Regions from separate parts of the Streptomyces sp. NPDC002785 genome, predicted to be linked through region 2. Evidence: riboswitches for the same ligand, from Rfam matches in the RefSeq annotation. Region 2 holds a riboswitch; the other holds the start of a gene.
What was found. Region 2 has a riboswitch for glycine ahead of gcvT (glycine cleavage system aminomethyltransferase GcvT). Riboswitches for the same ligand answer to the same signal wherever they lie in the genome.
Positions count from the first base shown of each region.

Region 1: linked by a shared signal. The riboswitch ahead of gcvP (aminomethyl-transferring glycine dehydrogenase) and the one ahead of gcvT (glycine cleavage system aminomethyltransferase GcvT) in region 2 are both predicted to bind glycine.

Region 1 is NZ_JBEOVN010000230.1:2,874-7,941, reverse strand. Features, by position in the region: gene ABTZ94_RS32910 (DNA polymerase IV) at 1-1,036, shown strand, start outside; gene ABTZ94_RS32905 (PRC-barrel domain-containing protein) at 961-1,329, opposite strand; glycine riboswitch at 1,443-1,539, shown strand; gene gcvP (aminomethyl-transferring glycine dehydrogenase) at 1,732-4,617, shown strand; gene ABTZ94_RS32895 (DUF5999 family protein) at 4,705-4,911, opposite strand.
Region 2 is NZ_JBEOVN010000005.1:49,803-54,870, forward strand. Features, by position in the region: gene ABTZ94_RS02855 (L-serine ammonia-lyase) at 1-27, opposite strand, end outside; gene glyA (serine hydroxymethyltransferase) at 209-1,468, opposite strand; gene gcvH (glycine cleavage system protein GcvH) at 1,488-1,865, opposite strand; gene gcvT (glycine cleavage system aminomethyltransferase GcvT) at 1,957-3,072, opposite strand; glycine riboswitch at 3,216-3,313, opposite strand; gene ABTZ94_RS02875 (AAA family ATPase) at 3,473-4,150, shown strand; gene ABTZ94_RS02880 (enhanced serine sensitivity protein SseB) at 4,233-5,003, shown strand.

The DNA of each region.
Region 1 (5,068 bases), on a different contig from region 2:
CTCGGTCGGGCTCGCAGGCTCCAAGATGCTGGCCAAGATCGCTTCGGAGGAAGCGAAACCGAACGGGCTGCTGCTCATAGAGCCCGGGACGGAGCGTGAGTTGCTCGCGCCCATGTCGGTACGGATCCTTCCCGGCGTCGGGCCCGCGACGGCGGACCATCTGCGCCGCGCCGGGATGACGACGGTCAATGACCTGGTCGAGGCGGGTGAGGCGGAGCTCGTACGTCTGCTGGGGAAGGCGCACGGCGCCTCGCTCCACCGCATGGCGTTCGGATACGACGACCGGCCCGTGGTCGCGGAGCGCGACGCGAAATCGGTGTCCGTCGAGGACACCTTCGACGCCGACCTGCACGACCGGGTGCGGGTCAGGGCGGAGGTGGAGCGGCTGGCCGACCGGTGTGTTCAGCGGTTGCGGGGCGCCGGGCGGTCCGGGCGGACGGTGGTGCTGAAGGTACGGCGGTACGACTTCTCCACGCTCACGAGGTCCGAGACGCTGCGTGGGCCCACGGACGACACCGCAGTGGTCCGGGAGGCCGCCGCACGGCTCCTGGAGGCCGTGGACACCACCGGCGGCGTACGGCTCCTGGGCGTGGGCGTCACGGGCCTAGCCGACTACACGCAGGAGGACCTCTTCGCCCAGGCCGCCGGTGAACACGCCGCGACCGGGCAAGCGGCCGAGGAGGAGGCAGCTGCGGGGGACGACGGGGACAGGCTGGTGGACAGTGCCCAGGAGGAGGCCCAGGAGACCGCTGAGCAGCTCGCCGCACGCCGCTGGCCCGCCGGGCACGACGTGCGTCATGACACATACGGCCATGGCTGGGTGCAGGGCAGCGGTGTCGGCCGGGTCACGGTGCGGTTCGAGGAGCCCGGGTCGGCGCCCGGCCGGGTGCGCACGTTCCGGATCGACGATCCGGAGCTGCAGCCGGCTGATCCGCTGCCGCTGGTGCGAAACCCGGTGGACTATTCGTCCTGGCCGGCCAGTCTGCCGAAGTCCCTGTTCGGCCCGGGCTCCTCGGGCGGGGAGTCCAGACCGTAGTGACGGTAGAGCTGGAGTTCCTGTTCCGGCGAGAGATGGCGGCCGACGCCGAAGTCGGGTGCGTCCCTGATCAGTGCACGGTCGAAGGGGACACGGAGCGAATCCTCCACGAATTCGCTGGGTTCCAGCGGGACGAACGCGTCCCGGCTGAACAGTCCGGTGCGAACGGCCGCCCACTCGGGCACGCCGGTCGCGTCGTCGAGGTACACCTCGTCCACGGTTCCGATCTTGCTGCCCTTGCGGTCGAACGCCTTGCGGCCGATCAGACGGCGCGGGTCGATGTCGGTCTGCACGGTCCCTCCCACTGGTCGCGGCTACTCCACAAGCACTACAGAAGTGCAGATCCGGGGGGTTGGCCACTCGAGAATTGCGCCGCGAACCCCGCTGGTACGCTGGTTACGGCTGCTGACCCCGTGCGGGAGAGTCCTCCGGAGCGAATCCGAAGGCGCCGAAGGAGCAAATCCTCCCCGGAATCTCTCAGGCCCCCGTACCGCACGGACGAGGTCACTCTGGAAAGCAGGGCGGGTTCCGTGCGGCCGAGTGCCGGTACGGTTCCCTTCCTCACCGACGGTGAAAGCCGGTACGCCTCAGGGCGCGCCGGTGAAGCTCTCAGGTTGAGATGACAGAGGGGGAGGCCGTTCGGGCACCCGCCGTGGTGCCCCTCGCAGGTCGTGACAGACCAGGAGGCCTCCACCATGACCCCCCGCCGCACTCCGCTCTCCCAGCTGGAGCAGGGCATTCCCTTCGAACAGCGCCACATCGGACCCGATGCCGAGGCGCAGGCGAAGATGCTCGCCCAGGTCGGTTACGGCTCGCTCGACGACCTGACCGCGGCCGCGGTGCCCGACGTCATCAAGAGCGCGGAGGCACTCCAGCTGCCGGCCGCCCGTACCGAGGCCGAGGTTCTCGCCGAGCTGCGTGCCCTCGCCGACCGCAACCAGGTGCTGGCCCCGATGATCGGGCTCGGCTACTACGGCACCTTCACCCCGCCGGTGATCCTCCGCAACGTCATGGAGAACCCCGCCTGGTACACGGCCTACACGCCGTACCAGCCGGAGATCTCGCAGGGCCGCCTGGAGGCGCTCCTCAACTTCCAGACCATGGTCGCGGAGCTGACCGGACTGCCCACCTCCGGCGCCTCCCTGCTCGACGAGGGCACCGCGGCCGCCGAGGCCATGGCGCTCTCGCGGCGCGTCGGCAAGGTCAAGAACGGCGTCTTCCTGGTCGACGCCGACGCTCTGCCGCAGACGGTCGCCGTCATCGAGACCCGCGCCGAGCCGACCGGTGTCGAGGTCGTCGTCGCCGACCTCTCCGACGGCATCCCGGCAGAGATCGCCGAGCGCGGTGTCTTCGGTGTTCTGCTGCAGTACCCGGGCGCATCCGGGGCGGTACGGAACATCGAGCCCGTCATCGAGCAGGCCCACGAGCTCGGTGCGATCGTCACGGTCGCCGCCGATCTGCTGGCCCTGACCCTGCTCACCTCACCGGGTGACCTGGGTGCGGATATCGCGGTCGGCACCACGCAGCGTTTCGGTGTGCCGATGGGCTTCGGCGGACCGCACGCCGGCTTCATGGCCGTACGCGAGAAGTTCGCCCGCAGCCTGCCGGGCCGCCTCGTCGGCGTCTCGGTCGACGCGGACGGCAACAAGGCATACCGGTTGGCCCTGCAGACCCGCGAGCAGCACATCCGCCGTGAGAAGGCCACCAGCAACATCTGTACCGCGCAGGTGCTGCTCGCCGTCATGGCCGGGATGTACGCCGTCTACCACGGCCCGGACGGACTGCGGACGATCGCTCAGCGCACCCACCGCTACGCGACAATCCTGGCCGAGGGCCTGCGCGCCTGCGGCATCGACGTCGTGACCGGCACCTACTTCGACACCCTCACCGTGCGCATCCCGGGGAAGGCCGCCGATGTCGTGGCCGACGCCCGCGAGCGCGGTGTCAACCTGCGGCTCGTCGACGCCGACCTGGTCTCCCTCGCCTGCGACGAGACCACCACGCGTACGCAGATCGCCGCCGTCTGGGCCGCTTTCGGCGCCGACGGGGACATCGAGGCGCTGGACGCCGCGGCTGTCGACGCGCTGCCCGAGGGCCTGCTGCGCACCGAAGAGATCCTCACCCACCCGGTCTTCCACCAGCACCGTTCCGAGACCGCGATGCTGCGCTACCTGCGCAAGCTCGCCGACCGGGACTACGCGCTGGACCGCGGCATGATTCCGCTCGGCTCCTGCACCATGAAGCTGAACGCGACCACCGAGATGGAGTCGATCACCTGGCCCGAGTTCGGCGCACTGCACCCCTTCGCGCCGGCCGAGCAGGCGCAGGGCTTCCTCACCCTCATCCGTGAGCTGGAGGAGCGCCTCGCCGAGGTCACCGGGTACGACGCGGTCTCGATCCAGCCGAACGCCGGATCGCAGGGCGAGTTCGCCGGCCTCCTGGCCGTACGTGCGTACCACCGGGCCAACGGCGACGACCAGCGGACCGTCTGCCTCATCCCGTCCTCCGCGCACGGCACCAACGCCGCCAGCGCCGTGATGGCCGGCATGAAGGTCGTAGTGGTGAAGACCGCCGACGACGGCGAGGTCGATATCGAGGACCTCCGCGCCAAGATCGAGAAGCACCGCGACGAACTCGCCGTGCTCATGATCACGTACCCGTCGACGCACGGTGTGTTCGAGGAGCACGTCGCCGACATCTGCGCCGAGGTGCATGACGCCGGCGGTCAGGTGTACGTCGACGGTGCCAACCTCAACGCGCTGGTCGGCCTCGCCAAGCCGGGCCGGTTCGGCGGCGACGTCTCGCACCTGAACCTGCACAAGACCTTCTGCATCCCGCACGGCGGCGGCGGCCCCGGCGTCGGCCCGGTCGGTGTGCGCGCGCACCTCGCGCCGTACCTGCCGAACCACCCGCTGCAGCCCGCGGCGGGCCCGGAGACCGGTGTCGGACCGATCTCGGCCGCTCCGTGGGGCTCGGCCGGCATTCTCCCCATCTCCTGGGCGTACGTACGCCTGATGGGCGGGGAGGGCCTGAAGCGTGCGACGCAGGTCGCCGTACTCGCCGCCAACTACATCGCCAAGCGTCTCGAACCGCACTACCCGATCCTGTACAGCGGCCCGGCCGGGCTCGTCGCGCACGAGTGCATCGTGGACCTGCGGCCGATCTCCAAGGCCACCGGCGTCAGCGTCGACGACATCGCCAAGCGTCTGATCGACTACGGCTTCCACTCGCCGACCATGTCGTTCCCGGTCGCCGGGACGCTGATGATCGAGCCGACCGAGAGCGAGAACCTCGCGGAACTCGACCGCTTCTGCGACACGATGGTCGCCATTCGCGGCGAGGTCGAGAAGGTGGCCTCCGGAGAGTGGAGCGCGGACGACAACCCGCTGACCAACGCTCCGCACACTGCGGCGATGCTGGGCGGGGAGTGGGACCACGGATACAGCCGTGAGGTGGCGGTCTTCCCGGCCGGAGTCTCGGCCGCCGACAAGTACTGGCCGCCGGTGCGCCGGATCGACGGTGCCTTCGGTGACCGCAACCTCGTCTGCTCCTGCCCGCCGCTGGACGCGTACGACAACTGAGGCATGAGCGGTAGGGCATGACGCAGACATGCGTCGGGGCCGGTGCGGAGAGTTCTCCGGGCCGGCCCCAGTTCGTACCGGCCGGGGTCAGGCGGCCTTCATCACCCGGCCGGTCCCCAGGGGCCGGTGCGGGGCGATGATCTGCCCGTCCGGGAGCAGCTCACCGGTGTCCTCGAAGTGCAGGACGCCGTTGCACAGCAGGCTCCAGCCCTGTTCCGGGTGGTGTGCCGTCAGGCGGGCGGCTTCCCGGTCGGCTGAGTCGGCGGTCGGGCATGGTGGCTGGTGCTGGCACATGGATGGGTTCTTTCGCTGCGTTGTGGTGAATGTCCTGCGGCTTGATGAGGTGTTCATGGCCGCCCCCCCGTATCGATCGGTCCGGTCCCAGTGTTGCCCCACGGGCGTCAATCCGCAGGGATTTCGCAGCAGCACTTCTCCCTACTCCGAGGACGCG
Region 2 (5,068 bases):
GAACAGGTCGAAGACCGAGATGGCCACGGTGTGACTCCTAAGGGGTTGGTAGACGCCGTTGTCTGCCGGGTGGTGCGGACCGGTCGGCCCGAAGAGCAGTGGGGACATGGGATGGGGCACCGCGCCCACTGCCCAGTGTGCGCGGTGCCCCGCCCGAAAGGTGACGAACTGTGTCCCGGGTTACTTTCAGGACAACCTCTGTCCCGGACTACTTCAGGCCGGGGTACAGCGGGAACTTCTCGGCCAGCGCGACGACGCGGGCCTTCAGGGCATCCGCGTCGTAGGACGGCTTGAGCGCCGCCGCGATGATCTCCGCGACCTCGGTGAAGTCCTCGGCCTGGAAACCGCGGGTGGCCAGGGCCGGCGTACCGATCCGCAGACCCGAGGTGACCATCGGAGGCCGCGGGTCGTTCGGGATGGCATTCCGGTTGACCGTGATGCCCAGCTCGTGCAGCCGGTCCTCGGCCTGCTGGCCGTCCAGCTCGGAGTTGCGCAGGTCGACGAGGACCAGGTGGACGTCCGTACCACCGGACAGCACGGAGACACCGACCTCGGTGACGTCCGGCTGGACCAGGCGCTCGGCGAGGATGCGGGCGCCGTCCAGGGTGCGCTGCTGGCGCTCCTTGAACTCCTCGGTCGCCGCGACCTTGAACGAGACGGCCTTGGCCGCGATCACGTGCTCCAGCGGACCACCCTGCTGGCCCGGGAAGACCGCCGAGTTGATCTTCTTGGCGAGTTCCTGCGTCGACAGGATGACGCCACCGCGCGGACCGCCGAGGGTCTTGTGCGTGGTGGTCGTGACGACATGGGCGTGCGGCACCGGGTTGGGGTGCAGGCCCGCGGCCACCAGGCCGGCGAAGTGCGCCATGTCGACCATCAGGTACGCGCCGACCTCGTCCGCGATGCGGCGGAAGGCGGCGAAGTCCAGCTGACGGGGGTACGCGGACCAGCCGGCGACGATCAGCTTCGGCCTGGACTCCTTGGCCAGACGCTCGACCTCGGCCATGTCCACGACGCCGGTGTCGTCGACGTGGTACGGGACCACGTTGTAGAGCTTGCCGGAGAAGTTGATCTTCATGCCGTGGGTCAGGTGACCGCCGTGGGCCAGGTTCAGGCCCATGAGCGTGTCGCCCGGCTTCAGCAGCGCGAACATCGCGGCGGCGTTGGCCTGCGCACCGGAGTGCGGCTGGACGTTCGCGGCCTCGGCGCCGAACAGGGCCTTGATGCGGTCGATGGCGATCTGCTCGACGACGTCGACGTGCTCACAGCCGCCGTAGTAGCGGCGGCCGGGGTAGCCCTCGGCGTACTTGTTGGTGAGGACGGAGCCCTGGGCCTCCATGACCGCGACCGGAGCGAAGTTCTCCGAGGCGATCATTTCGAGGGTGGACTGCTGACGGTGGAGCTCGGCGTCGACAGCGGCGGCGACGTCCGGGTCCAGCTCGTGGAGGGAGGAGTTGAGAAGCGACATCAGGTGGTCCCTTTGGGTCTCAGTTGCCGGAGAACTCGGTGTACTCGTCGGCGGAGAGCAGGTCCTTCGGCTCCTCCGCCATGCGTACCTTGAACAGCCAGCCGCCCTCGAAGGGAGCGGAGTTCACCAGCGACGGGTCGTCCACGACATCCTGGTTCGCCTCGGTGACCTCGCCGGTCACCGGCGAGTACAGGTCGCTGACCGACTTGGTCGACTCCAGCTCACCGCAGGTCTCGCCCGCGGTCACCGTGTCACCGACCTCGGGGAGCTGGACGAAGACGACATCGCCGAGCGCGTTGGCCGCGTGCTCGGTGATGCCTATCGTGGCCACACCCTCCTCGACGGCCGACAGCCACTCGTGCTCCTTGCTGTACCGCAGCTGCTGGGGGTTGCTCATGTCCTGAATTCTCCTGTACGCGGGGGAGTGCTGATGAACGGTGGTCTTACGGTGTGAGACGCGACTGCGTCACTTCCGAGGTGCGCGGACGTCACTTCTGGCGCTTGTAGAACGGCAGCGCCACGACCTCGTACGGCTCGTGGCTGCCCCGGATGTCCACTCCGACGCCCGCGGTGCCGGGCGTGGCGTGCGAGGCGTCCACGTATGCGATGGCGATCGGCTTGCCCAGGGTGGGCGACGGGGCGCCCGAGGTGACCTGGCCGACGAACTGGCCCTCGACGACGACGGAGAAGCCGGCGCGCGGCACCCGGCGGCCCTCGGCGATCAGTCCGACCAGCTTGCGGGGCGGGGCGGTCTCGGCGCGCTCGGCGGCGGCCTGGAGGGCCCTGCGGCCGACGAAGTCGCCCTCCTTCTCGAACTTCACGACCCGGCCCAGACCGGCGTCGAACGGGGTCAGGTCGGTGGTCAGCTCGTGCCCGTAGAGCGGCATGCCGGCCTCCAGGCGCAGCGTGTCGCGGCAGGAGAGCCCGCACGGGATCAGGCCGCGGGAGGCGCCCGCCTCGGTGAGGGCCTTCCACAGGTGCTCGGCGTGCTCGGGGGCGACGAACAGCTCGAAGCCGTCCTCGCCGGTGTAGCCGGTACGGGCGATCAGCGCGGGGACACCGGCGACCGTGCCGGGCAGGCCGGCGTAGTACTTCAGACCGTCCAGGTCGGCATCGGTGACGGAGGCAAGGATGGCGGGGGACTCGGGGCCCTGGACGGCGAGCAGCGCGTACGCGTCGCGGTCGTCGCGCACCTCGGCGTCGAAGCCTTCGGCCCGCGCGGTCAGCGCGTCCAGCACGATCTGGGCGTTCCCGGCGTTGGCGACGACCATGTATTCGGTGTCACCCAGGCGGTAGACGATCAGGTCGTCGAGGATGCCGCCGTCCTCGGCGCAGATCATCGTGTAGCGGGCGCGGCCGACGGCGACGGTGCCGATGTTGCCGACCAGCGCGAAGTTCAGGAACGCCGCGGCCGCGGGGCCGGTGACGGTGATCTCGCCCATGTGCGACAGGTCGAAGAGACCGGCCCTGGTGCGCACCGCGTTGTGCTCGTCGCGCTCGCTGGCGTACCGCAGGGGCATGTCCCAGCCCGCGAAGTCGGTCATGGTCGCGCCCAGCGAACGGTGCAGGGCATCGAGGGCGGTGAGACGGGGGGCGGTGCTCATGGATGTGGCTCCCAGGGCATGACGACGAGGAAAATCCCTCCCCATCTGTCATCGGAACCTGAGAGGTTCGCCGAGAGCCCCCTGAAGGGAGTCGGCTTGCACCTTGGGTGGAGCCGCAGAAGCGGCCCGCTTTTCAGATCTGCCTCATCCACGCGGTACGGGGCCTGAGAGATTCAAGGGAGGAACTTGCTCCTTCGGCGCCCGGCACATGCAGTGACCGGAACTCTCCCGCGCGGATTCAAGCGGCCTTTATGCAGTTGGCCGGGTCATCATTGCATGCATCGCACCGGAGTGGAGCCCCGGTCCCTCACGGGAAAACTGCGGCGCGGATGGTTGTGCCGCATTGCCTTTTCTTTACACTTCATGGGCATACGTGGGGTGACCCGACAGGGGGAGGGCGATGACGTTGCAGCGGTACGCGACGACCGCGGGGGCCGCGCACGGCGCGATGCCCGCACAGCCAGGGGCTCAAGCTGCGGAAACGCTCGGCACGCACGCGCCCGTCGTACGGGATCTGCGGGAGCGGGCCGGGCGCAGCCCGCGCAGCCTGCATTTCGCGGCGGGCGACGTGGTGGTGGTCTCCGGGCTGCCCGGCGGCGGCAAATCGACGCTCATCCGGCGTGCGGTCACCACGGTCCGCGCCATCGACTCCCAGGACACCCGGGACCGCTGGGCGCGGCTGATGCCCCGTTTATTCCCGTATGCCCTCTACCGCCCCCTCGTTCGCGTCGCCCACTACTGGGGGCTGTGGCGGGCGCTGCGCTCCGGTGAGTCCCTCGTCGTCCACGACTGCGGAACGCAGTCGTGGGTACGCGGCTGGCTGGCCCGTGACGCGCGGCGCCGGGGCCGCGCCCTGCACCTCGTCCTGCTCGACGTCACACCACAGACGGCGAGGGAGGGCCAACGGGAGCGCGGACGCGGCGTCTCGGGATATGCGTTTGCCCGGCACCGCAGGGCGGTGGGGAGGCTGCTGCGGAACACCGAGACCGGCCTGCTGCCGCCCGGGTGCGCTTCGGCGGTGCTGCTCGACCGGGAGGCGGCGGGCAAGCTGGGCCGGATCGCGTTCGCGGACGCATAGGGCCTGAGGGGGCGAGGGGCCGGAGGGCCTGGCGGCCGGACGTTAATCTTCTGCCGGAAGGCTCGGGCAAGAAGGGGAAGCAGTGGACATTCCGGCACAGGTCCAGTCCCATCCGCAGAGCGGATGGCCGGCCAATGAGCTCGAAGAAGTTCTGATGGCCTCGGTGGGCAGCCCGGAGGCGGGCGGACGCCTCGTCGAGGTGCTGGGGCGCAGTAACGTCTGGGTGCCCCTGCCCAACGGCGGCGGACCCGACTCCCCCGACCTGGACCTGCCCACGCTGGAGATCGAGGGCGCTGCGTACGTTCCCGTATTCAGCTCCGAACAGCAGTTCCTCAGCTGCGTCGGCACCCGTATGCCCTTCACCGTCGCGCCCGCCCGCGAATTCGCCCGCGGCCTGCCCCCGCAGCTCGGCATCGCCGTGAACCCGGGCGGCGCCGTCGGGATGCCGCTGCCGCCGCCCGCCGTGGCGGAGCTCTGCCGCGCCGGACGCACCCCGCTGGACGGACCGGACAGCGGAGGCAGGGTCCGGCTGTACGAACCGGCCTGGCAGGAGGAGCCCGTCGACTTCCTCTCCGCGGCGGCCGGCGAATTCGAGGAGAGCGGTGTCGTGCTCACCGCCCGCCGGGCGCTGGCCAGCATCGAGGGCGGCGAGCCCGTCCTCTTCATCGGCGTCGAGTTCTCCACCTGGGAGGGCGCCGGACGCAACGCTCCGATGGACGCCCTCGGCCGTGCGCTCGGCCGGGTCGGGGTGCCCTGGCCGGTCAATCTGGTCCTGCTCGACGTGGCGCAGGACCCGGTCGGCGACTGGATGCGGGAGAAGGTCCAGCCCTTCTACCGGCGCGCGGGCCAGTAGCGCCCGGCGCCGCGCCCGCGGACGCCTTCGCAATGGATCACCGCGTCGACCCGAGGCGTCAACTC